DNA from 2 places in the Lacticaseibacillus salsurae genome. Region 1 is predicted to be linked to the other one. Evidence: predicted binding sites of a transcription regulator. Region 1 holds the regulator's gene; the other holds the start of a gene.
The links. The regulator CtsR, encoded in region 1, represses protease genes until heat stress. The targets are predictions, from matches to a motif close to TTGGTCAAAAAAGGTCAAANA.

Region 1 (4,020 bases):
ACGCCGAGAGTAGTTGGTGGGTAACTGCCTGCGAGGGTAGGAAGCCGCCACGCTGTTATGGAGGATTAGCTCAGTTGGGAGAGCGTCTGCCTTACAAGCAGAGGGTCACAGGTTCGAGCCCTGTATCCTCCATCGGACCCCTTGGGTCCAGGATCTGAATAGATCCAGCACGAGCCGTTAGCTCAGTTGGTAGAGCATCTGACTTTTAATCAGAGGGTCGACAGTTCGAGCCTGTCACGGCTCATTTCCATTAGTTCCAAAATTGTCTGCGGGTGTGGCGGAACTGGCAGACGCGCTAGATTTAGGTTCTAGTGGTTTATACCGTGGGGGTTCGAGTCCCTTCACCCGCATCAGCAAGAATATTTTCGCCGACTTAGCTCAGCTGGCAGAGCATCTCACTAGTAATGAGGAGGTCGGAGGTTCGAATCCTCTAGTCGGCAGTACAATTGAATATTTAATGCGGAAGTAGTTCAGTGGTAGAACATCACCTTGCCATGGTGGGGGTCGCGAGTTCGAATCTCGTCTTCCGCTTTTCATTTATGCCGGGATGGCGAAACTGGTAGACGCACAGGACTTAAAATCCTGCGGTTAGTGATAACCGTGTCGGTTCGAACCCGACTCTCGGCATTTATGATATGCACCCATAGCGCAATTGGATAGAGTGTCTGACTACGAATCAGAAGGTTGTAGGTTCGACTCCTACTGGGTGCATTTTTTGCGTTTAGCAAAGATTTTTAGATCAGCTCATGCGGAAGTAGTTCAGTGGTAGAACATCACCTTGCCATGGTGGGGGTCGCGAGTTCGAATCTCGTCTTCCGCTCTTACACCGGGAAGTAGCTCAGCTTGGTAGAGCGCTGCGTTCGGGACGCAGAGGTCGTGGGTTCGAATCCCGTTTTCCCGATATTGAAGTCATTGTCTGCGGACGGTGGCTTTTTTATTATATTTGCGTATAATTAAAGTCAACATTAGTCAAACTAGACCGATGCGACAGAAAGGTGGGACGTGATGGCAAGCCAAAATGTGACGGACATCATCGAACGCTACTTAAAAGCGTTACTGGATGCTGAAGAAGAAGTCGAGATCAGACGAGCCCAAGTGGCGCAACGCTTTGATTGCGTCCCTTCGCAGATCAATTATGTGATCAAAACGCGCTTCACGCCAGAACGCGGCTATGTGGTTGAATCCAAGCGCGGCGGTGGCGGTTATATTCGCATCGTCAAAGTCAAAATACGCACAGATTGTGACTTGTTGGCGTGGATGATCGCGCAATTACCAAGTCAAATCAGCGTCCAAGATGCCCGCTTAATGATCCAAAAGTTGTATGATGAAGGCATCGTTGAACAACAAACTGGCAACATGATGCTGAATGTGTTGAGCCACCAAACCTTAAACGTGGCTGACGCAGAAACTGAAAGGCGCTTGCGGGCCCGGTTGCTGTTGTCATTTTTACAAAGCTTACAATATGAACGCACACACTGATCGAAAAGAGGAATGAGTGTATGGATAATCTGTTTACGCCGTCAGCAAAAAACGTGTTAATGATCGCCCAAGAACAAGCCAAGTATTTCCACCACCATGCTGTTGGCACGGAGCATTTGTTGATGGCTTTGGTGATCGAACAAGATGGTATCGCCGGCAAGACCTTGCGTCAGCTGTCAGTCAGCCAAGAAGATGTCCATGATGAGATCGAACGCTTCACCGGCTATGGCACCGTCGACGCCCAAAATCAAAGTGCTGACACTTACTTGCCATACTCGCCAAAAGGCAAAGAGATCTTAAGTTTTGCCGGTGACGAAGCCAAACGCTTAGGCGCTTTGAAAATCGGCACGGAACACATTTTGCTGGGGTTATTACGCGAAGATGATATTTTAGCGGCGCGTATCCTGCAAAACTTGGATTTGTCCTTGTCTAAAACCCGCCAAATGGTCCTGAAGAAAATGGGTATTTCCGAAGCTGCTGCCAAGCCGCGCCAACAAGCGCGCCAAACCAAGCGTCCAGCCAGCCAAGGTACGCCAACGCTGGATGGCCTGGCTCGCGATCTCACCCAATTGGCTCGTGAAAACAAAATGGATCCAGTGGTTGGCCGCGACAAAGAAGTGCGCCGCTTGATCCAGATCTTGGCACGCCGCACCAAAAATAATCCGGTGTTGATCGGTGAACCTGGTGTCGGCAAAACCGCTATTGCAGAAGGCTTTGCTGAAAAAATCGTCGCCGGCTCCGTGCCAAGCGATATGAGACACAAACGCTTGATGATGCTTGATATGGGCTCATTAGTGGCTGGTACCAAGTATCGTGGGGAATTTGAAGACCGCTTGAAGAAAGTCATCGACGAAATTTATGCCGATGGCAACGTGATCTTGTTCATTGATGAATTGCACACCTTGATCGGTGCCGGTGGGGCAGAAGGGGCCATTGATGCCTCAAACATCCTCAAACCAGCCTTGGCCCGTGGGGAACTGCAACTGATCGGGGCGACCACGCTAGACGAATACCAAAAGTACATCGAAAAAGATGCGGCTTTGGAGCGGCGTTTTGCCACGATCCAAGTCAATGAACCGACTGAAGAAGAAGCTGAGCAGATCTTACACGGCTTGCGTGGCCGCTATGAAGCCCATCACGGCGTCACCATCACCGATGACGCATTGCATGAAGCCGTGGTATTGTCCAGCCGCTATATCACCACGCGCTTTTTGCCCGACAAAGCCATCGACTTGGTCGACGAATCTGCTGCCAAAGTGCGCTTAGATGAAGCCGACAAGCCGACGAAAGCGGACAAAATGGAACAGAAGCTGGAAGACTTGGTCAAAGCCAAAGAAGATGCGATCTTGCATCAAGACTTTGAAGAAGCCGCAGTGATCCGGCAAAAAGAACAAAAACTCCGTGAAAAAGTGGCTGAGCAACCTGCTGACGCTGATGAAAATGGCGTGCGCAAAGATGTCAAAGTCACTGGCGAAGATGTCGCTGAAGTGGTCGCCCAATGGACTGGCGTACCTGTCACTCAGCTGCAAAAGAAAGAATCCGAGCGCTTGGTCAACTTGGAAAAAGTCTTGCATGAACGCGTTGTTGGCCAAGATGAAGCCGTCAGCGCCGTATCGCGTGCGATTCGCCGGGCTCGCAGCGGCTTGAAAGACCCAACGCGTCCGATCGGCTCTTTCATGTTCTTAGGCCCCACTGGTGTCGGCAAAACCGAATTAGCCAAGGCCTTGGCTGAAGCGATGTTTGGCACTGAAGACGCGATGATTCGCGTGGACATGTCAGAATATATGGAGAAATTCTCCACGAGTCGCTTGATCGGGGCGGCGCCAGGGTATGTCGGTTATGACGAAGGTGGCCAGCTGACTGAAAAAGTGCGCAATAAGCCATATTCTGTTGTCTTATTAGATGAAGTGGAAAAAGCCCATCCAGATGTGTTCAACATTTTGTTGCAAGTCTTAGATGATGGCTACTTGACGGATTCTAAAGGCCGTCGAGTCGATTTCCGTAACACGATCTTGATCATGACGTCAAACATCGGCGCCACGGCTTTACGGGATGAAAAGACCATGGGCTTTGGGGCCTCTACCAGCAATGGACCTGATTACAAGGCGATGCAAAGTCGCATGCTAGAAGAGCTCAAGCGGGCCTTTCGTCCAGAGTTCTTGAACCGGATCGACGAAACCGTGGTGTTCCACTCCTTAAACAAAGAAGAACTTCATGAAATCGTGAAGATCATGGCCAAGAACGTCTTGAAGCGCTTGGCGGATCAAGATATCAAAGTCAAGATCACCCCTGCTGGCATTGATGCCGTGGCCAAAGCCGGATTTGATCCTGAATACGGTGCCCGTCCGATCCGGCGGGCGTTGCAGCGTGATGTTGAAGATCAGTTATCCGAACTGCTGTTGACAGGCCAAGCCAAAGCTGGCGATTTGATCACGATCGGCGCCAAAGCTGGGAAATTGACCTTTAAAGTCAAACCTGCCACTGAATCAAAAGAACCGGTCAAAGCTTAGACCGCCGAAGTCGTTTTCTTCTATTGAAGAA
Region 2 (18,906 bases), on a different contig from region 1:
ATACAAAAATCCCTCCATAATCATCAGATGAATTATTGTATTTCATCTGACAACCATAAAGGGATTATCGCAGTCATCCATCATGACGGTTATTTTTTTTGCGCAACTCACAAAAATAGGACCACAACGGGCCCTATCACGTATTTATTTAGTCACGTAAATAAAGAGATCACTGGTGGAAAAGCCAATATTGAATTTCACGCCATTGCTGGTAATGGTGTCGATGGTCGTCGACCCTTTACCCGCTTTTTTGATCGCTTTGCTAAAGGCTTTGCCGACTTTTTTGGCATCGGCGCCAGTGGCATTGGCGATCAGGCCAAACTGGGTGCCAAAAGCAGTTTTGGCTTTTTTGTTTTTCATGGCTTTAACTGATACCACATCCGTGATCGCGATCAATTGACCATTTTGCACGTTCAAGCGTAATTTACCGCCATTAGTCGACAACACTTGCTTCAACCCATCAACGCTGGTTGGCAATTGGCTGGACTTGGTCGCTTGTTGGGCTTTCACCATCGCCGCTTGCAGGGCTTGTTGTTGCTTGGCATAAGCGGCTTTTTGCGCTGGGGTCATCGTGGCTACGGCATTCGGATCCGCTTTTTGCGCCGCGGCGAGTTGGGCTTGGATATTTTTGGGTAAGGCCATGCCCACAATGGCTTGGTTATATTTGGCCGCGATCGTTTTGTACGTACCAAGCGGTTTTGCCGCTTTGACGCTGACGGATTTGCTTTGCCCATTTGCGCTTAATTTAACCGTTTGTTTTTGGTCGCTCATTGGCACTGTGACCACATAAGACCCAGAGTTGACCTTGCTGGTGCCACTTGTGGTCGGGGCTTGATACTTCACCGTTTTGCTACCGGCTTCGCCTTTGATCACAGCCACCATGCCAGTGGCTTTGTAAGTCGTTTTGTTCGTGGTCAATTGCTTGCCGCAAGCACTTAAGCCGAGCAATGCGGACATCGCAATGGCCAAAAATGCGATTTTTTTCATGTTTCAAACACCTTTCATCGTCAATCTGAATTCAACCATACACTTGTGAATGAAAGTTTTCAATTCAAATGTGACTAGGTGTCACATTTTGGCGACCACCTGAAAATTGTGATCAACAGTCGCCTCGATCACCGGATGTGCCCGTAAATAATCAGCGATCAATTCCGTCATGTCTTTTTGGTTTTCACGGATCACTTTACTTTGGCCAAACATGGCAAAATTGCCACCGCCACCAGCGCGATATTGATTGGCGACGACTTCATAGCTGGCTTGCGGCTGAATCGCTTGGCCGTGATAAGTGAGTGCCACCACCCGCTGCCCTACTGGCCGGCTGATATCCAACACATAATCGATTCCTTGATACATATCATAGTTATAATGTTGCGGCTTGGGATGTTCAAAGCGTGGCGTCACCATCAACTGCCCATTGGCATCCAAGGAGAAATATTCAGCGTTTTGTTCCAAGGCCGCTTTCAGATCCGTACCGGATAACTTCAACACGGCTAGCGTATTGGGATACACATAATTAGTCACCACATCGCGCATGGTGATCGTTTGGTTGAACCCGCGCCCATCATTCGTAAACAGCGCTGTGCCCGAAATATCCGTGCCAGTCGCCGCCATTTGCACTTTGTTGATGAACTCAACATAAGCAGACTCGTGGATGCGCGCTTGCCACGCTGACGTCAGTGACATATCACCATTGACATGACCCAGAGGTGAATCCAGCCAGTTTTCAACCGCATCATTGGTGCCAGCGACTGCTTGTTCAACCGCCGCATGCAAAGGCGCAGTCCCGGTTTTAAGCAATCGAGCGGTGCTGTTGATCACTTGCCAGCCATCAGCGCTGGCTGCAAGATCCAACCCGATCTCCCCAACATTGGCGCCGCGATAACCTGGTTGCGTCACTGGCACGCCATTGACCACCCCAGCTAACTCGCGATGCTGATGGCCGGTGACTAAGGCATCGACGCCTTTGATCTGCGTCAGCTGATAGCCGACATTTTCACCAGTCAGCTTTTCGGTTGGTTGACCAGTCGTCAAGTCCCGTTCAAACCCACCGTGATACGCGATCACCACCACGTCGGCGAGCTGATGCAGTTTCGGCACCCAAGTTTTGGCCGTCTCGACCGCTGAAGCAAACTCGAGTCCTTGAATATTGCTGGGACTTTCCCAATGGGGAATGTAGCTTGTGGTCAACCCCAACACCGCAATTTTGACGCCGCTTTTTTCAAACAACTGATAGGCTTGACCAAAAGCCGGCTGGCCATCACGCAAAATATTGGCACACACGATGGGATAATTCAGTTGCGAAATCGCTTGTTGCAAATATTCGGCACCATAGTTGAACTCGTGATTGCCTAATACCCCAGCGTCATAGCCGACTGCATTATAAGCGGCGGTCAATTTTGTTGGGTCTTGGGCAATGCGCGCGGCATAATAAGCCAGCGGTGAGCCTTGTAGCCAATCACCGTTTTCAATGGTCAATGTGTTGGCATCACGATGTTTTGCCAACACATTGGCGGCTCGCGTCAAGCCAAACGGCTGATGTTGATCACGTTGCGCATAATTTGTCGGCAAGATAAAACCATGAGTGTCACTAGTCGAAAAAATCGTCAGTCGCATGTTATGCCTTCTTTTTGGCCGTTGGCGTCGGGGCAACCGCCGCAACCATTGATTCCACTAACAGTTTCTCTAAGACAGCATTGATCGCCAAGCTGACCATCGCACTTTGGATCTTGGTGGTATCTTCTTTGTTGACTTGATTGATGGTCACGTCACCAGTGAAGTCGGAATTGGCTTGTTGCACTGCGGCAATAAAGGCCAAAATAAACGCATCGAAGGCTTGTGGCACTTGGCGGTCGACTAGTTGGTAATTGATCCCATTGGCAATGGTATCCAAGCTAAACACTGGCTTGAGCATGGCGATCACTAAAATGTTGGCCAGCTGAGCTTTTTGATATTTCTTTTTGATCGGCGCTTTGATCACGCCTTTTTTGACATAGTTATTGACCATGGTCGGCGTTAGCGCATCCAGACCTAATGGCACAATGGCTTCATTGACGAATTGCACCACTTGATCCATATACAGATCAAATTGCGGCAGATCAGACCAGCGTGGTAAGCGCGCTTGTTGCAGCTTCGCTAAATACTCTTGAAATTGCGGTTCAGACATTTGATCACCCTCCGCATTCAGTATACCATGACAACTGGTTTTTGAAACTACCTCCCACACGATTGAAGACACATTAGCCTGAAATGACCCATTTCAGTTTGACGGCACAAAAAAATACCAACCGGCTGGCTGGCATTTTTAATTAAGCGTTAGCGTTGTCGCTTTTGACCACTTGGGCACCTTTGTAGTAACCCTTTGGAGAAACGTGGTGAGAAACGCGATATTCGCCGGTCGTGGCATCAAATTGTAAGTTAGGAACGTTCAACTTGATATGGCCGCGGCGCATACGCTTTTTGGTCTTAGATGTTCTGCGTGCTGGAACTGCCATGGCGGAAAACCCCTTTGTATTAGATTTCTTTTCTACTATACCGGACTAGCCGAAATTTGCAAGACAAAATTCAGCCTCCGATGCATTGGATAGTATGAGACTATCACAGCAACATTTATCTTACTAGAAAATGGCCGTCAAGGCAAGACCTTAACAGCACATTTTCAAGATTACGCCTCAACTGACGGATTGACCTGACTAGAAAACGTTAATTGGCCGGCATCAACGCCTAAGGTCACGGTACTGTTTGGCAAAATATCCCCGGCGATCAACTGCTTCGCCAGTGGCGTTTCGACCACATTGGTGATCAAGCGTTGCAACGGCCGCGCGCCGTATGCCGGTTCATAGCCTTTATCCGCCAGCCATTCTTGCGCCGCTGGTGTCACCGTCAACGTGATGTCTTGGTCTTGCAAGCGAGTATTCAAGTGATCCAAGTCTTTCATGACGATTTTTTCAATGTCAGCCAATTGCAAGGGGTTGAACATGATAATGTCGTCGATCCGGTTCAAAAATTCTGGTTTGAAATGACTTTGGATCATTTGCATCACTTGTTGCCGGCGCGCATCGGTGATCTTGCCATCTTGTTGCATGCCATCAAGTAAGGCTTCAGACCCTAAATTAGAGGTCATGATGATAATGGTGTTTTTAAAGTTCACGGTGCGGCCTTGACTGTCAGTTAAGCGGCCATCATCTAGGACTTGCAGCAAAATGTTGAACACATCTGGATGGGCTTTTTCGATTTCATCTAATAAAACGATGGTATACGGGTTGCGGCGCACCGCTTCAGTCAGCTGCCCGCCTTCTTCATAGCCGACATACCCAGGCGCGGCGCCGACTAAGCGTGAGACGGAGATCTTGTCCATATATTCAGACATATCGATACGCACCATGTGTTTTTCTGAATCAAACAAGCTATCAGCTAAAGTTTTGGCTAATTCGGTTTTCCCGACGCCAGTGGGACCTAAGAATAAGAAACTCCCTAGCGGCCGGCTTGGGTCTTGCAACCCCGCCCGCGAACGCAACACGGCATCAGCAACGGCTTGTACTGCGGTATCTTGGCCAATGACGCGTTGATGCAAGTTGTCGGCTAAGTGGATCAACTTTTCGCGATCGCCTTGCACCAACTTGGCCACTGGGATCCCAGTTTGCCGCGAGATCACCGCCGCGATCTCTTGTTCAGTGACAGATTCTTGCACCAACCAAGCGTCTGGGCGATCGGCTTTTTCCAAGTCTTTCAATTCTTGTTCCAATTGCGGGATCGTACCGTGTTGCAGACGCGCCGCAGTTTCGAGATCATATTTGGCTTGGGCATCCTCCAGCTCGTGTTTGGCTTTGTCAATTTCAGATTTCTTGGCGTTGACTGCGTTGATGTCTTTTTTCTCAGCGTCCCATTGGGCTTTAAGGCGATTGGTTTCTTCTTTCAAGTCAGCCAATTCATGTTGTAATTGGGCCAAGCGCTTCAACGACGCAGGATCGGATTCTTTGGATAAAGCTTGCGCTTCGATCTCCAGTTGCATTTGTCGCCGTTCGGCCACATCTAACTCCGTCGGGCGCGAATTCATTTCCACATTGATATTGGCGCTGGCTTCATCTACCAAGTCGATGGCTTTATCTGGCAAAAAGCGATCAGTGATGTAGCGATCAGATAACGTGGCCGCTGCCACCAAGGCCGCGTCGTGAATGCGCACGCCATGGAAAATTTCAAAGCGCTCTTTCAGGCCACGCAAAATCGAGATCGTGTCTTCGACCGTTGGCTCTTGCACCAGCACTTTTTGAAAACGGCGTTCAAGAGCTTTGTCTTTTTCAATGTTTTCACGGTATTCGTCTAACGTGGTGGCGCCGATCAAATGTAATTCACCGCGCGCCAGCATCGGCTTCAACAAATTACCAGCGTCCATGGCGCCTTCCGCTTTACCAGCGCCGACGATGGTATGGATCTCATCGATAAACAACAAGATCTGCCCTTGTGATTGTTGGACTTCTTTGAGCACTGCTTTAAAGCGTTCTTCAAATTCGCCGCGATACTTAGCCCCAGCCAACAAGCTGCCCATATCCAACGAAATAATGGTTTTGTCTTTAAGGTTATCAGGGACATCTTGGCGCACGATGCGTTGGGCCAAGCCTTCAACAATAGCCGTTTTACCGACCCCAGGCTCACCGATCAGCACTGGGTTGTTTTTAGTTTTACGCGACAAAATGCGGATCACATTGCGAATTTCCTCATCGCGGCCAATGATCGGATCCATTTTGCCAGAACGCGCTTGCTTGACCAAATCAGTGCCATATTTCTTCAAGCTTTGATAGTTGTTTTCGGCATTTTTGCTGGTGACTTTGGCCCCACCGCGCAACTTTTCGACGATTTGGCGTAACTTCTTTTCGGTTACGCCATTATCAGTCAAGTATTTGGTGATCGGCGAATATTTTTGATCGAATAACGCCAAGATCACGGCTTCCGTGGCGATATACTCATCACCTAATTCACCGCGAATGCGATCTGCTGCTTGCATCAACTGATACAAGTTTTGACTCATATTTTGCCCATATTGGGTGTTGCCTTCCACCACGGGTTCATCGTCTAAGGCTTTGTCAATGGTGGCATTTAAGCCGTCCAGGTTCACGCCAGCCGTTTGGAAAACTTGCGTGGCAAAGGCGTTGGGCTGCACTAAGCTTTTGAACAATTCTGGAATATCGATTTCTTGGTGATGGCGCACTTGCGCGACTTGTTGGGCTTGGGCAATGGCTTCAGTCACCGCTTGGGTGAATTTATCTGGGTTCATAACGTTGCTCCTTTACTGTGATTGGCTAGCTTCATTATACCAAGAATCAATTGGTCAAAAAAGGTCAAAAATAGCAAACTTGCTTGTGCCTGCGACTGATTTTAGGCTGAGACTTTAGCCTGAGCATCAAAAAAGCTCAAGCGACAGCCGCTTGAGCTTTGGTCATTAATGTTTGGAAGCATCGTCTTTGTGGCCCCAACTTTTTGATCCCAGCCATGCGATCACCGCGCCGATCAAAACCGATACCACGATCACCACGATCAGCGGCCAATGCACCATCGCCCCAAAAAAGTTGACGGTGACGGTTTGCCCATTTAACAAAGCAAAAATGATCAACACCAAAGTCAATACGATCCCGACGATCAAACGCTGTTGTTGTTTCATTCCATTGCCTACTTTCGATTAAACACGCCACCAGCCAACAGATCTCCGACATGTGGCATCAAGGTATAGCCTTTGGCCGCCAGCGCCATGAACCAAGGTGCATTGATCTCGCGCACTGAATGCCCCATCACCTGCACGATCCGCCAAGCCAAGCGGTTAGGGTCTAAGGCGATCGCTTGCACGCGATGTTGATAAGCAGTGGCTTTGGCCACGTTGAAGAAATTGGTATTGATCGGGCCAGGATTGACCGTCGTCACTTTGACGCCAAAAGGTTTTAATTCCAAGCGCAGCCCATTATCAAATCCGACCACGGCAAATTTCGTCGCCGCATAAACAGCAGATTTTGGCGTGGCCATCAAGCCTGCCATCGACGCGACATTGATGATGTGCCCAGCATGCTGATCGATCATCAATCGTCCAACAACTTGAGTCAAGTACATCAACCCTAACACATTGGTGGCAAACATTTGTTGGATCACCTTAAAGTCGGTGTCTAAGGCATTTTCAAATCGACCAAACCCAGCAGCATTAACCAACACATCCGGCACCCCGACTTGCGCTTGGAGGCGTTTGATCATCGCATCGATACTGGTGGAATCGGCGACATCCACGGCATACGCAAAAGCGGGCCGGCCAGATAACGCCGACGCTTGCGCTTGCACGGCGCGCAACGCGTCAAGCCGCCTGGCCAATACCACCACAGTGGCGTGCTTGCGCGCAGCTTGCAAGGCGATGGCTTTGCCTAAACCTGAAGAGCCGCCGGTGACCACCACGATTTTATTTGTCAGCATGGCCAGACTCCTTAGCAAACGGCACATCGATAGCTTCTAAATCATGCACCACATGGGTATTGGCGAACACTTTTTGCGCGGATTTCTCCAACATCGTCACGCCTTTGCCTAAATACCGCGCTGAAATATGGTTCAGCAACAGTTTCTTGGCCCCAGCATCTTGCGCCAAATGCGCCGCTTGCAAATTCGTTGCATGGTAATATTGCCGCGCAAGCTTGGCTTCATCAGGTCCAAAGGTACTTTCGTGCACCAACACATCCACGTCTTTGGCCAAACTCAAGGTGTGAGGCGTTTTGCGGGTGTCGCCTAAAATAGCTAAGGTACGCCCAGGTTGCGCTGGGCCGATGAAGTCTTGCCCATTGATCTCACGACCATCTGGCAACGTGACGGTTTTGCCAGCTTTCAGTTGACCATAGATCGGCCCGCTGGGGATCCCAGCAGCTTTGACTTTGTCGACTAACAACACCCCTTCATGGGCTTTTTCTTCGATGCGGTAGCCAAAACTCAAGATCCGATGATCCAACGTATCAAAGGAAACTTTGAAGGTGTCGTCTTCAAAAATCACCCCAGGGTTGGACAGCAGCTTGAAATTCAATTTATATGGCAAGCGCGTTTGGGTGACTTGCAAGCTAGTGCGCACGAAACGTTCGATGCCTTCAGGGCCATAGATCGTCAGCGCTTCTTCGCCGCCTTGATTGGCCCGACTCGCCAAAAACCCTGGCAAGCCGAAAATGTGATCACCATGTAAATGGGTGATAAAGATCTTGGTGACTTTCCGCGGGCGGATCGCCGTTTTTAAGATCTGGTGCTGCGTGCCTTCGCCGCAATCAAATAACCATACCTCATTGCGTTCATCTAGAAGCTTCAAGGCTAAGCTTGAAACATTGCGCGTTTTGCTTGGTGAACCAGCGCCGGTCCCTAAGAATTCGATTTCCATGGTGTCCTTCCTTCATAAGTACTTTGATTCTGTATTTGCGTTCATCGATGCCGATTTGAAGCCCTGTGAGCCCAACACCTGTTGGAACCCCCGCCAGCGCGCTTTGGTTGCGCATCCCATGCACTCACCTCGCGGATGCCAAGATGCTCACTGGGCAGGTTGCCGCTAATAGGTATTGCATACTAGTCCCAAGGGTTAACGCCGGCACCGTTTTGTGATCTTCATTACAACAAATCAGTATACCATACCCACCCAAGGCACAAGAAAACGGGACCTGAAAAGCTGTCCCGTTTTGGCATTATTGGACCAAAGATTTCACGATCAAGCTGGCGTAATAAGGATTACCGGTTGGATTCATGTGCACTTGATCGCGGTAAAACCACTCTGGATGGCCGTTGGCGGTATCATACCAATCGATCACATGCAAATTATGATATTGTCCGGCTTTTTGCTTTAACAAAGCGTTGACTTGGTTTTGCCAAGTGCGCGTTGGCACATGCACATTGACCCAATAAACTTGCCGTTGGTCACCAATGATCTGCATCATTTTGTCAAAGTCACCGCCAGAAAACGGGCCATTGGTCCCTAACCCGATCACCACATCACGGGCTAATACCCCAGTATTGGCATAGTGCTGCACCGTGCTGATGGTGGCAACCATTTGCCGAGAAACGCCAGCATCCACAAACGCGTGCGGCATCAATTTTTGTAGCAATGGTTTGCCGTCAAGCATCACCGAATCCCCGATTGCAGTGACTTGCAAGGTTTGCGCGCGTTGCAATTGCACTTGCGTCAACCCATAGCGTTCAAACTCAGCATTGACTGGGTGCGTTTTGGCTTTGGATTCAGCCGCGGCGCTTTGGGATTGCGACAAACTCAGCGACTGTGACCGGTTTTGGGCCGCTTTTAAGCTGGCAGAGTTTTGCTGGCGCGCCTTTTTTTCGGCGGCTTGTTGTTGCTTGGCGTCTGCTTTATTTTTTTGTAGCTGTTTGGCTAAAGGCGACGCATCAGCAGTCGATTTGGCCGACGGGGCCATCACGATGCCCACACTACCAAGCACCAAGATCAATGCCGAAAAAATCGGCACGATGCGCTTGGCCCCATGGGTGCGGCCATGCACCAGATCCGCCAAAAATGCCCCAGTCTGGCGATAGTCAAAATGAGCCAGCGGCGTTTCAATATAGCGATAGCTCAACTCGCTGATCACCAAGATCAACAAGGCTTCAACCACCGGATAGACAAACGGGTGATCGGCGATATTGCGAAACCGTGATTCAAAAAAGATCATCACCGGAAACTGGTACAAATACAAGCCATATGAGCGCTTGCCGATCCAAGAAAACAGCGGATTAGACAACAAGCGATCAAAATGTGCCCCAGGATGAGCCACAACGGCAACCAGCAACGTCGCCAGCAAGGAAAATAAGAACATCCCGCCTTGATACAAAAAGGCCGATTGCGCATCCAACGTCATGACCAACACGATCATTCCGATCCCAGCAACAGTGCCGATGCCGTCAAGCAGGCGACTTTGTTGTTGACCGATATGTTCTGACAGGTGCATCGAAGGCCAAATGAAAGCCAACGCCGCCCCGAGCAAAATCGAAAAAGCACGGGTATCCGTCCCATAATACAACCGGCTAGGATCCGCTTGCGGTCCAGTCATGGTGAGATGATACAAAATAAACATCCACATGGCCGATACCACTGCCGTGAGCATCACAATATTGAAAATGCGCCCACGGTTTTTGACCAATAGCACCAATCCTAACACGACCAGCGGCCAGACCAAGTAATACTGCCCTTCGATCGACAACGTCCACAAATGCGTAAACGGGGACTCATTGTTGGCAAAGCGGGTGAAATACGACTCGCCATGCGCGATTTGAAACCAGTTGTACACGTAAAACAAGTTGGACAACACCATTAAGTGCAAATTATGCAACAAGTTATGTGCAAATAGCGCAATATACGCACTGGTCGCAAACAACACCGCGATTAAGCCTAGATATAGCCGCCGGATCCGCTTGAGGAAAAAGGCCTTAAAGTCGATCGAACCGGTTCGATCCAGTTGCATCAACAGGCCATCGGTGATCAAATACCCAGACACCACCATAAAGATCGGCACCCCGAGATACCCGCCGCGAAAAATATCCGGCCGCAAGTGATACAAGATCACCATTAATACGCCAAGTGTTCGCAACCCATCAAAGCCTGTGATGTAACGCCTTGGTTTACTGCGTTTCATCGCCAAATCAACACCCCATTACGATTTACTCCACAAATTCAAAGGTGAAATCATCAATGGCGACCAAATCACCTTGTTGTGCCCCTGCTTCACGCAAAGCGTCATCAACACCCAAACGCCGTAATTGCCGCGCGAAGCGAACCACACCATCATCATGATCAAGGTTTGCCATGGCAAAGGCCCGTTCAAGCGCTTTGCCTGACAAAATGAACGTCCCATCTTCATCGCGTTGTACCTTGATTTTATCCGCATCAGCAATGAACTGGTAATCCACTGGTGTTTCAGATTTCGGTGCAAACGCTGGTGCAGATTGCAAAGCGACACTAGTTGCATGCATCAGGTCTTGCACCCCAGTATGGGTGATACTGGAGATCTCAAAAATATCTGCGGCTTTGACGCCTTCTTCAAGCAATTGCGCTTTAAACGTGTCAAAGCGTTCTTGAGCACCTGGCAGATCCAATTTCGTCGCCACGACCAATTGTGGCCGTTGCAAGATCGTGTCATCATAAGTGGCCAATTCTTGGCGGATCTGATGATAATCATCGATCGGCTCACGTCCATCATCTGGATCCATTTCAACTAAATGCAAAATGACCCGCGTGCGTTCCACGTGGCGTAAGAATTGCAGCCCTAAGCCGACGCCAGTTGACGCCCCTTCGATCAAGCCAGGCAAGTCCGCCATCACAAAATCGTTGCCATCATCGAGCTTGACCATGCCTAAGTTTGGCACCAACGTGGTGAATTGGTACGCGGCGATCTTCGGCTTGGCTGAAGTGACGACTGACAGTAAAGTGGATTTCCCAACCGATGGGAAGCCCACTAACCCAACATCAGCCAATACTTTCAATTCCAGTTGGACATAACGGTGCACCCCTGGTTCGCCATTTTCAGCGATTTCTGGGGCGGTATTTTTTGGTGAAACAAAGTGGATATTACCACGCCCACCGCGACCACCACGGGCGACGACTAATTCTTGACCAGGTGCGGTCAAATCACCGATCACTTCATGCGTGTCCGCATCAGTCACAGTCGTGCCAGCAGGTACCGCGACGCGCAAGTCTTCGGCTTTGCGCCCATACATTTGCTTGCCTTGGCCGTTGCCACCGGACTTGGCTTTGAAGTGGCGTTGATAACGAAAATCCATCAACGTGCGCAAGCCTTCATCGACATAAAAAACAATACTCCCGCCACGGCCGCCATCGCCACCTGCAGGCCCGCCAAAAGGCACGAACTTTTCATGACGGAACGCGACCATTCCGTCGCCACCTTTTCCGGCTTGTACTTCAACTGTTACCTGATCGACAAACATTTAGATCCTCCCGGGATGCCTTTTGCGACAATCCATTCATCTTATCCGAAATACGCCAACGTTGCAATGTTGGCATGCTGTCATTAGTATACCAGAAAACCCGAACGCGGCAAGGGAAGGAAAAACCAACCAAGCACCTGGCGTCATAAAAAAAGCTCGCCACGTTAACCATCACGTCGCGAGCCAAGAAAATATTGGTTAAGCTTCAACCATGCGAAAACCACTCCATGGTTTCAAATAACTTAATAAGAACAATTCATCTGGATGCACATGGCCGACGACATTGACGCGGCCATCATTAGGCATGGCTTGTAAGGCGATTTGGGTTTCGCCTTTGTATTGACCATAGCCGTTGTTGTCGATCAGCACATCCCCGCGCTTGATTGCCACGGTGTGATGCGGCGCAAAATCGCGGTCAGCATACTTGACCCGTGTTTGGGTCGAACGCAGTAAATATTCAGACGCATCCCCACGATAAGCATGCGGATTGTCAAACAACAACTCTTTATCTAACGCTGTGGCTTGCGCATCTGGCACCACTTTTAATACCGGATAAGGCGCCGTAAACGCCGCATGCGCGGCTTGCAATTCGGCTTCGCTGGCATAAGCGTTGCCAATGATAATGTCATCGATCGTGCCTAATAATAGGTAATGTTTCACCTGAGTGGCGATCGGCAATTCCCGATGTGCTTCCAGCGAACACAAGCCGTCTTGCGTTGGCCATGGTCCAAACGTCGCGGCTTGTGAGTTGATGAAAGCCGCCGTATTCAAGTTATAATCGGTGAACATTTTTGTGGCGCGATCAAAAAAGGCTTGCCCTAAACCGGAAAAACGATGCGGATAAAAATTATGCGAGCCTAATAAATTCTCCCGGTTAGGATTGAAGCTCATGATGTTATCGATATAATGCGTGCCTTGCGACATGTTGACTTCGATTTTGATGCCAAACGCATTGCGCGTCATCGCTGCTTCTTCAGCACCGGTGAATCCCAGATCCAAGCGAACCCCGTAAGCGCCAAGATCATGGAAGAATTGTAAGTTGTCATAAGAAACCCCGAGTTGTTTGAACAAATCGGGATTGATGTCGACCATCACTTCCATGCCTAATGCATTGGCTTTGGTGATCACCTTCTTAAAGCCGGCGACGACTTGATCTTGGTCCCCTTTGATTTCGAGTAATGACGTGAATACGCGTTTAAAGCCGTTTGCCGCAGCCAGTTCAAGATACGCTGCGTCTTTTTCATATGTGGACCGTTCGGGATAAACCGAAACACCTAATTTGCCCATAAAGCATTCCCCCTTAATACCAGTAGCGTACCATATTTGTACCCACAAATGAAAGGGGTTGCAGTAATTTGTGGGTACAAAAATATAATTGAACGTTTGTGAACGACTTTTTGAACGTTTTTGAAAGAAAAGGCTTGCTTTTGACCGTTCAGCGCGTATACTAATGGTTGTGAGGTGAATGGAAATGCTTACAGAAGAACGACAGCGCTTTATCTTGGAACAGCTCGAACAAACCCCAGTCGTGAAATTAAAAGATCTCATGACGGCCCTTGGCGCTTCTGAGTCGACGATCCGCCGAGACTTAGGTGAACTCGAAGATGCCGGTAAATTACGCCGGATCCATGGCGGTGCTGAACGATTAGCCAAAATGCAAAGTGAACCTAGCGTCCATGAAAAAGCGGCCCAACACTTAGCTGATAAAGCGGTGATCGCCAAGTCTGCTGCCGCAATGGTCCCAGCTCATGCTTGTATTTTCTTAGATGCTGGCACCACCACGGCGCAAATGATCCCAATGCTTGCTGGCCGCGACATCACCGTGGTGACCACCGGCGTGGATAACGCCTCGGCATTAGCAGATGCTAACATCGAAGCTTATATCCTTGGCGGCAAGATCAAATCGGCCACCAAAGCGACAGTTGGCGCCGAAACCGTCAACAGCTTGCAAAAACGCCATTTTGATTTCGCCTTCTTAGGCACTAACGGCATTCACCCGAAATTTGGCTTGACCACCCCTGACGCTGAAGAAGCAGTGGTGAAAACCACTGCGATCAACCAAGCCCACACTGCTGTGGTATTGGCTGACGCGAGCAAATTCGGTGAAGTTTCCAACGCCTTATTTGCCAAAATCAATCAAGTAGTGATCTTAACGCCATCACTTGCACAATTATCTCCGGTTTACGCCGATTATCCCAATATTCAGGAGGCATAACATGCTTTACTCCATTACTTTAAATCCTTCCATCGATTACGTCATCGGCTTATCGAAGTTGAAACTTGGCTTAGTCAATCGCTTGGCCACTGATCACAAGCTGCCAGGCGGCAAAGGCATCAACGTGTCGCGCATCTTGCAACAACTGGGGCTGCCTTCTGTCGCCTTAGGCTTTGCCGGCGGGTTTACCGGCAAATTTTTACAAGCGCGACTGCAAACTTTAGGGGTCGCCACTGACTTCACGAAAGTCGCCGATGACACCCGGATCAATGTCAAACTCAAAGCCGATCAAGAAACTGAACTTAACGCCGCTGGCCCCACGATTCGCCCAGATGAAGCCAAAGCATTTGCGTCAAAGCTCAAACATCGCCTGCAAAAAGGTGATGTTGTGGTGATGGCAGGTTCCTTACCAGCTGGATTGCCAGAAACCTTCTACCGCGATTTGATTCCAGATATTCAAGCTGCTGGCGCCGATTTTGTCATCGACACCACTGGCCAAGCGTTGCGAGACACCTTAGCGGATCACCCTTATGTGGTCAAACCTAACCATCACGAATTAGCAGACTTGTTCGGGGATGCCGAATACCAAAGCTTAGCGGAAATCGCAGAAGCTGGCCGCCGATTGCTGGACCTCGGCGCCCAGCATGTGCTGGTGTCAATGGCAGGCAAAGGGGCGCTGATGATCACCAAAGACGCCGCATATCATGGTTTTTGCGAACCGGGCGTTGTGAAAAACTCCGTTGGCGCTGGGGATTCCATGTTAGCGGGTTTTACCGGCACCTTGGCGCAAAGCGGCTCTGCCATTGAAGCTTTCAAAATGGCGTTAGCTTGCGGATCAGCGACTGCGTTTTCAATCGATTTAGCCGACAAAGCCAAGATCGACGCGGTTTATCAAACGATTACCATCGAAAAACTCTAGGAGGACCTCATGGACATTCGAGAATTACTACTAAAAGACGTCATGATCATGGATCTCAAAGCCACTGATAAAGCTGGCGTGATCGATGAAATGACAGCCAAATACCAAGAACAAGGCATTATCGATGATTTGGACCTTTACCGCGCCGACATTTTAAAGCGCGAAAGCGAATCCACCACGGGTATCGGCGATGGCATTGCCATGCCCCATGCCAAAGACGCGGCAGTCAAACGCGCCACGGTCTTGTTTGCCAAAAGTGACGCCGGTGTTGATTTTAATGCCTTAGACGGCCAACCGGTGCATTTGTTCTTTATGATTGCGGCTCCCGAAGGCGCCAACAACACCCACTTACAAGCCTTAGCCGCTTTAAGCAGCTTGTTGATCAATCCTGATTTGGTGGCGGCTTTGAAACAAGCCAAAACGCCTGATGACGTCCAAAAGCTCTTTGCTGATGCCCAAGCGGCAAAAGACGCCAAAGAAAAAGCACAAGCGCAAGCCGAAGCGGACAAAACCCAACCAGCCGCAACTGTGGCCACGCCAGCAGATCGTCCCTACATCGTGGCAGTCACGGCTTGCCCAACTGGTATCGCCCACACTTACATGGCTGAAGCGGCTTTGAAGGAAACCGCCGAAAAAATGGGTGTGGACATCAAAGTCGAAACCAACGGCTCTGAAGGCGTCAAGCACTTATTGTCCAGTAGCGAAATCGCCAAAGCCAAAGGCGTTATTGTCGCTGCCGACAAAAAAGTTGAAATGGCGCGTTTTGATGGGAAGCATTTGTTGAATCGCCCAGTCATCGACGGCATCAAAAAGCCTGAAGAACTGATCCAAGCCACTTTGGATGAAAAAGGCGCGATCTATCACGCTGAAGGCGGCGCCATTGCTGCTAGCGATGACGGCGAACAAAAAAGCACTTGGAACAAGATCTACGAAGATCTGATGAATGGTGTTTCCAACATGTTGCCCTTTGTCGTTGGCGGCGGGATCATCATGGCCTTGAGTTTCTTATTTGAAAACTGGTTTGGCGCCCACTCCATGGCGTTCACCTTCACCAACAACTTGGGTAACTACGCCTTTTCCTTCTTGGTGCCAGTATTAGCCGCATATATCGCGGTTTCCATCGGCGATCGTCCGGCGTTGATGCCAGGGTTTGTCGGCGGGTACATGGCCACATTAGCCGCCGCTTCAGTGGTCAAAGCCCAAAATCCTGCTGGGTTTATCGGTGGGTTAGCCGCCGGGTTCATTGCCGGTTGGATGATCGTCGGTTTGAAAAAAGCCTTTGCCAACTTGCCGCATTCCTTGGATGGGTTAAAAACCATTTTGATCTATCCAGTGATCGGCTTGGCTTTAATGGGCTTGATCATGTTCTTCATTGTCAACCCGATTTTTGCGGCGCTTAATGGCGCGTTGATCGGCTTTTTGGAAGGCATGGGCACTGGCAATGCGATCATCGTCGGGGTGATCTTAGCCGCGATGATGTCCATCGACATGGGCGGTCCTTTCAACAAAGCGGCTTACACCTTTGCCATTGGGATCTATCAAGCTTCTAACTTCAAAGATGGGCGCTGGATGGCTGCCGTCATGATCGGTGGGATGATCCCACCGTTGGCCATTGCCATCGCTTCAACCTTCTTCCCAAAGAAGTTTACCGCCACTGAACGCAACTCTGGTTTAACGAACTATGTGTTAGGTTTGACCTTCATCACTGAAGGCGCGATCCCATTTGCTGCCACTGATCCGGTGCACATCATCGGCTCTTCTGTGATCGGCTCGGCCATTGCCGGCGGGTTGACGCAATTGTGGCATGTCAACGTGCCTGCCCCTCATGGTGGCATCGTGGCGTTGGCGTTGACCAATCAAAAGTTCGGCTTCATTATGTCCTTAGTGATCGGGGCAGTGATCGCCGGAGTCATCTTAGGTATTTGGCGTCCTGTTGCCAAAGAAAATGCCTGATTTGATCAACACGAAAAATCCACCTTCAACGAGGTGGATTTTTTTCGTGCTCAGTGATGATCATGCTGATCGCGGTGGCTGTGGCGCTGGCCGCGATGATGATCGGCAAACCATTCTTGCAGTCGGGCTTGTTGCTCAGGCGTGGCGCGCCCATAACGTTGCAAAAGCCGCTCACGCTTTTTCGGGTCGATACTTTGATCTAACCAGCGTTGCCAATTCACTGCTGAAGTGGCGTCTGCATCCCCTGGCGCAGAGGGGTTCATGATCGCTTGTTGGGCTTTGCGGAAGTCTTTCATTTCGCTAGTGTTGAAGCTGGCAACATCTTCTTGCTCCGCTTCAGGCAAGGTTTCCACGTCATACATTTCTTGGCGCGCTCGCGCATTCAACAAAAACATCAAAATCGGATAAGCCAAGTAAAACACCAATGCGACTCTAGGAAAGACCCATGCCACGACCAACGCCAAGGTCGCCAAAGCATCCAACCACAAATTGGCATTGCCATAGATCTTGCGATAAACCTTTTGCATCGCGGATTTGTCTGTATATTGCAAGTGCACGATCAGTTTGGACAAATGGCGAAACATCAAGTTGACTAACAGTTGCAAAGCCCCATACGCGAGCACCGTGATCTTTGTGGTATTGGCAGTCATCATATTGGTAAACAGCGGGATCAATGCCAAAAAGGCCAAAAATAGCAAATCGCTGATCACGATACGGTAAGTCATGGTTTCAATTTCTGAAAACACTGCCGCATGCTGATACCAAATATTAGCCACAAAGATGAAGCTGATCAAAAAAATACCGATATGTTTGCCTAAGATCAAATAATTTGCCCAAGAATCATGTAACACCGGTTCAATGCTCAAGACCATAATGGTGATGATCACCGCCATGATCGCATCGGCAAATGCATCGAGGCGATTTTTAAGTTTTTCCATGTCCATACTCCTAATTTCTATCACGGGGTATTCTACGCGCAAAACCCATGGCGCGCAAGCCATCAGCAAAACCGCCACGATTTCAATCAAACGAAATCGTGGCGGTTTTGGTTTTATTCCCCTTGCAGCGAAACTTTCACGGCTTGCGCCACAGCTTTCGAGATCCCTAATGCTTGAATGTCTGCCACACTGGCGGCTTTGATGTGGTTGAGGGTCTTGAATTCTTTGAGCAACTTGACACGCGTGCGCGGCCCAACGCCATTGATGGTTTCCAACCGCGACGCTAACGAATTCTTGTTGCGCAACTGCCGATGGAAGGTGATGGCAAAACGGTGGACTTCTTCTTGGATCCGCTCCAACAAATAAAAGCCTTGCGACTTAGGATCCAAGTCGCGGGGTTCATCCCAATCGCCAAATAGCAACGCGGCCGTTTTATGCTTGTTGTTTTTCACCATGCCAGCGACAGGAATATCCAAATTCAACTCGTTTTCCAAGACATCTTTGGCCGCATTCATTTCGACGGTGCCACCATCCATTAAGATCAGATCTGGCAAAGCAGCATGTTCTTTCAGCAAGCGGGTATAACGCCGGCGGATCACTTCGCGGGTGTTGGCATCTTCATTGGCAGAATGGTCGCCTTCATCTTGGGCCAGTTTATATTTGCGATAGTTGTTTTTTTCCGCTTGCCCGTCGACATATTGCACCATCGCCGATACCGGGTCAGCCCCTTGAATATGTGAATGGTCAAAGGCTTCGATCACATGCCCATGAGGCAACCCCAGCGCATCAAAGATCTCGTTGTTGGCGCCAACGGTGGTGCGATTGTCTAATTCCAGCAAACGGAATTTCTCTTCCAGTTTCAGTTGGGCATTCTTATGGGCCAGATCCATCAGCGACTTTTTTTCGCCACGCTTGGGTACGCGCACTGGCACATCCAGCGTCGA

Region 2: clpB (ATP-dependent chaperone ClpB) is a predicted target of CtsR. The motif match lies at 6,319-6,339, and genes of this name have one in related genera.

What each region holds. Positions count from the first base shown of each region.
Region 1 is NZ_BAAFZI010000096.1:69-4,088, forward strand. Features, by position in the region: rRNA gene rrf (5S ribosomal RNA) at 1-53, shown strand, start outside; tRNA gene ACKTSG_RS13645 (tRNA-Val) at 60-132, shown strand; tRNA gene ACKTSG_RS13650 (tRNA-Lys) at 172-244, shown strand; tRNA gene ACKTSG_RS13655 (tRNA-Leu) at 269-350, shown strand; tRNA gene ACKTSG_RS13660 (tRNA-Thr) at 368-440, shown strand; tRNA gene ACKTSG_RS13665 (tRNA-Gly) at 460-531, shown strand; tRNA gene ACKTSG_RS13670 (tRNA-Leu) at 542-627, shown strand; tRNA gene ACKTSG_RS13675 (tRNA-Arg) at 638-711, shown strand; tRNA gene ACKTSG_RS13680 (tRNA-Gly) at 749-820, shown strand; tRNA gene ACKTSG_RS13685 (tRNA-Pro) at 828-901, shown strand; gene ACKTSG_RS13690 (CtsR family transcriptional regulator) at 1,006-1,479, shown strand; gene ACKTSG_RS13695 (ATP-dependent Clp protease ATP-binding subunit) at 1,500-3,989, shown strand.
Region 2 is NZ_BAAFZI010000002.1:1,900-20,805, forward strand. Features, by position in the region: gene ACKTSG_RS01245 (helix-turn-helix domain-containing protein) at 1-2, opposite strand, end outside; gene ACKTSG_RS01250 (hypothetical protein) at 145-987, opposite strand; gene ACKTSG_RS01255 (bifunctional metallophosphatase/5'-nucleotidase) at 1,069-2,613, opposite strand; gene ACKTSG_RS01260 (DUF1836 domain-containing protein) at 2,615-3,163, opposite strand; gene rpmF (50S ribosomal protein L32) at 3,306-3,491, opposite strand; gene clpB (ATP-dependent chaperone ClpB) at 3,662-6,268, opposite strand; partial or broken gene ACKTSG_RS01275 (lipopolysaccharide assembly protein LapA domain-containing protein) at 6,467-6,652, opposite strand; gene ACKTSG_RS01280 (SDR family NAD(P)-dependent oxidoreductase) at 6,661-7,443, opposite strand; gene rnz (ribonuclease Z) at 7,430-8,380, opposite strand; gene ACKTSG_RS01290 (acyltransferase family protein) at 8,679-10,628, opposite strand; gene obgE (GTPase ObgE) at 10,654-11,937, opposite strand; gene ACKTSG_RS01300 (DUF871 domain-containing protein) at 12,136-13,224, opposite strand; gene ACKTSG_RS01305 (DeoR/GlpR family DNA-binding transcription regulator) at 13,409-14,152, shown strand; gene pfkB (1-phosphofructokinase) at 14,154-15,071, shown strand; gene ACKTSG_RS01315 (PTS fructose transporter subunit IIABC) at 15,081-17,024, shown strand; gene ACKTSG_RS01320 (TMEM175 family protein) at 17,075-17,962, opposite strand; gene uvrC (excinuclease ABC subunit UvrC) at 18,076-18,906, opposite strand, start outside.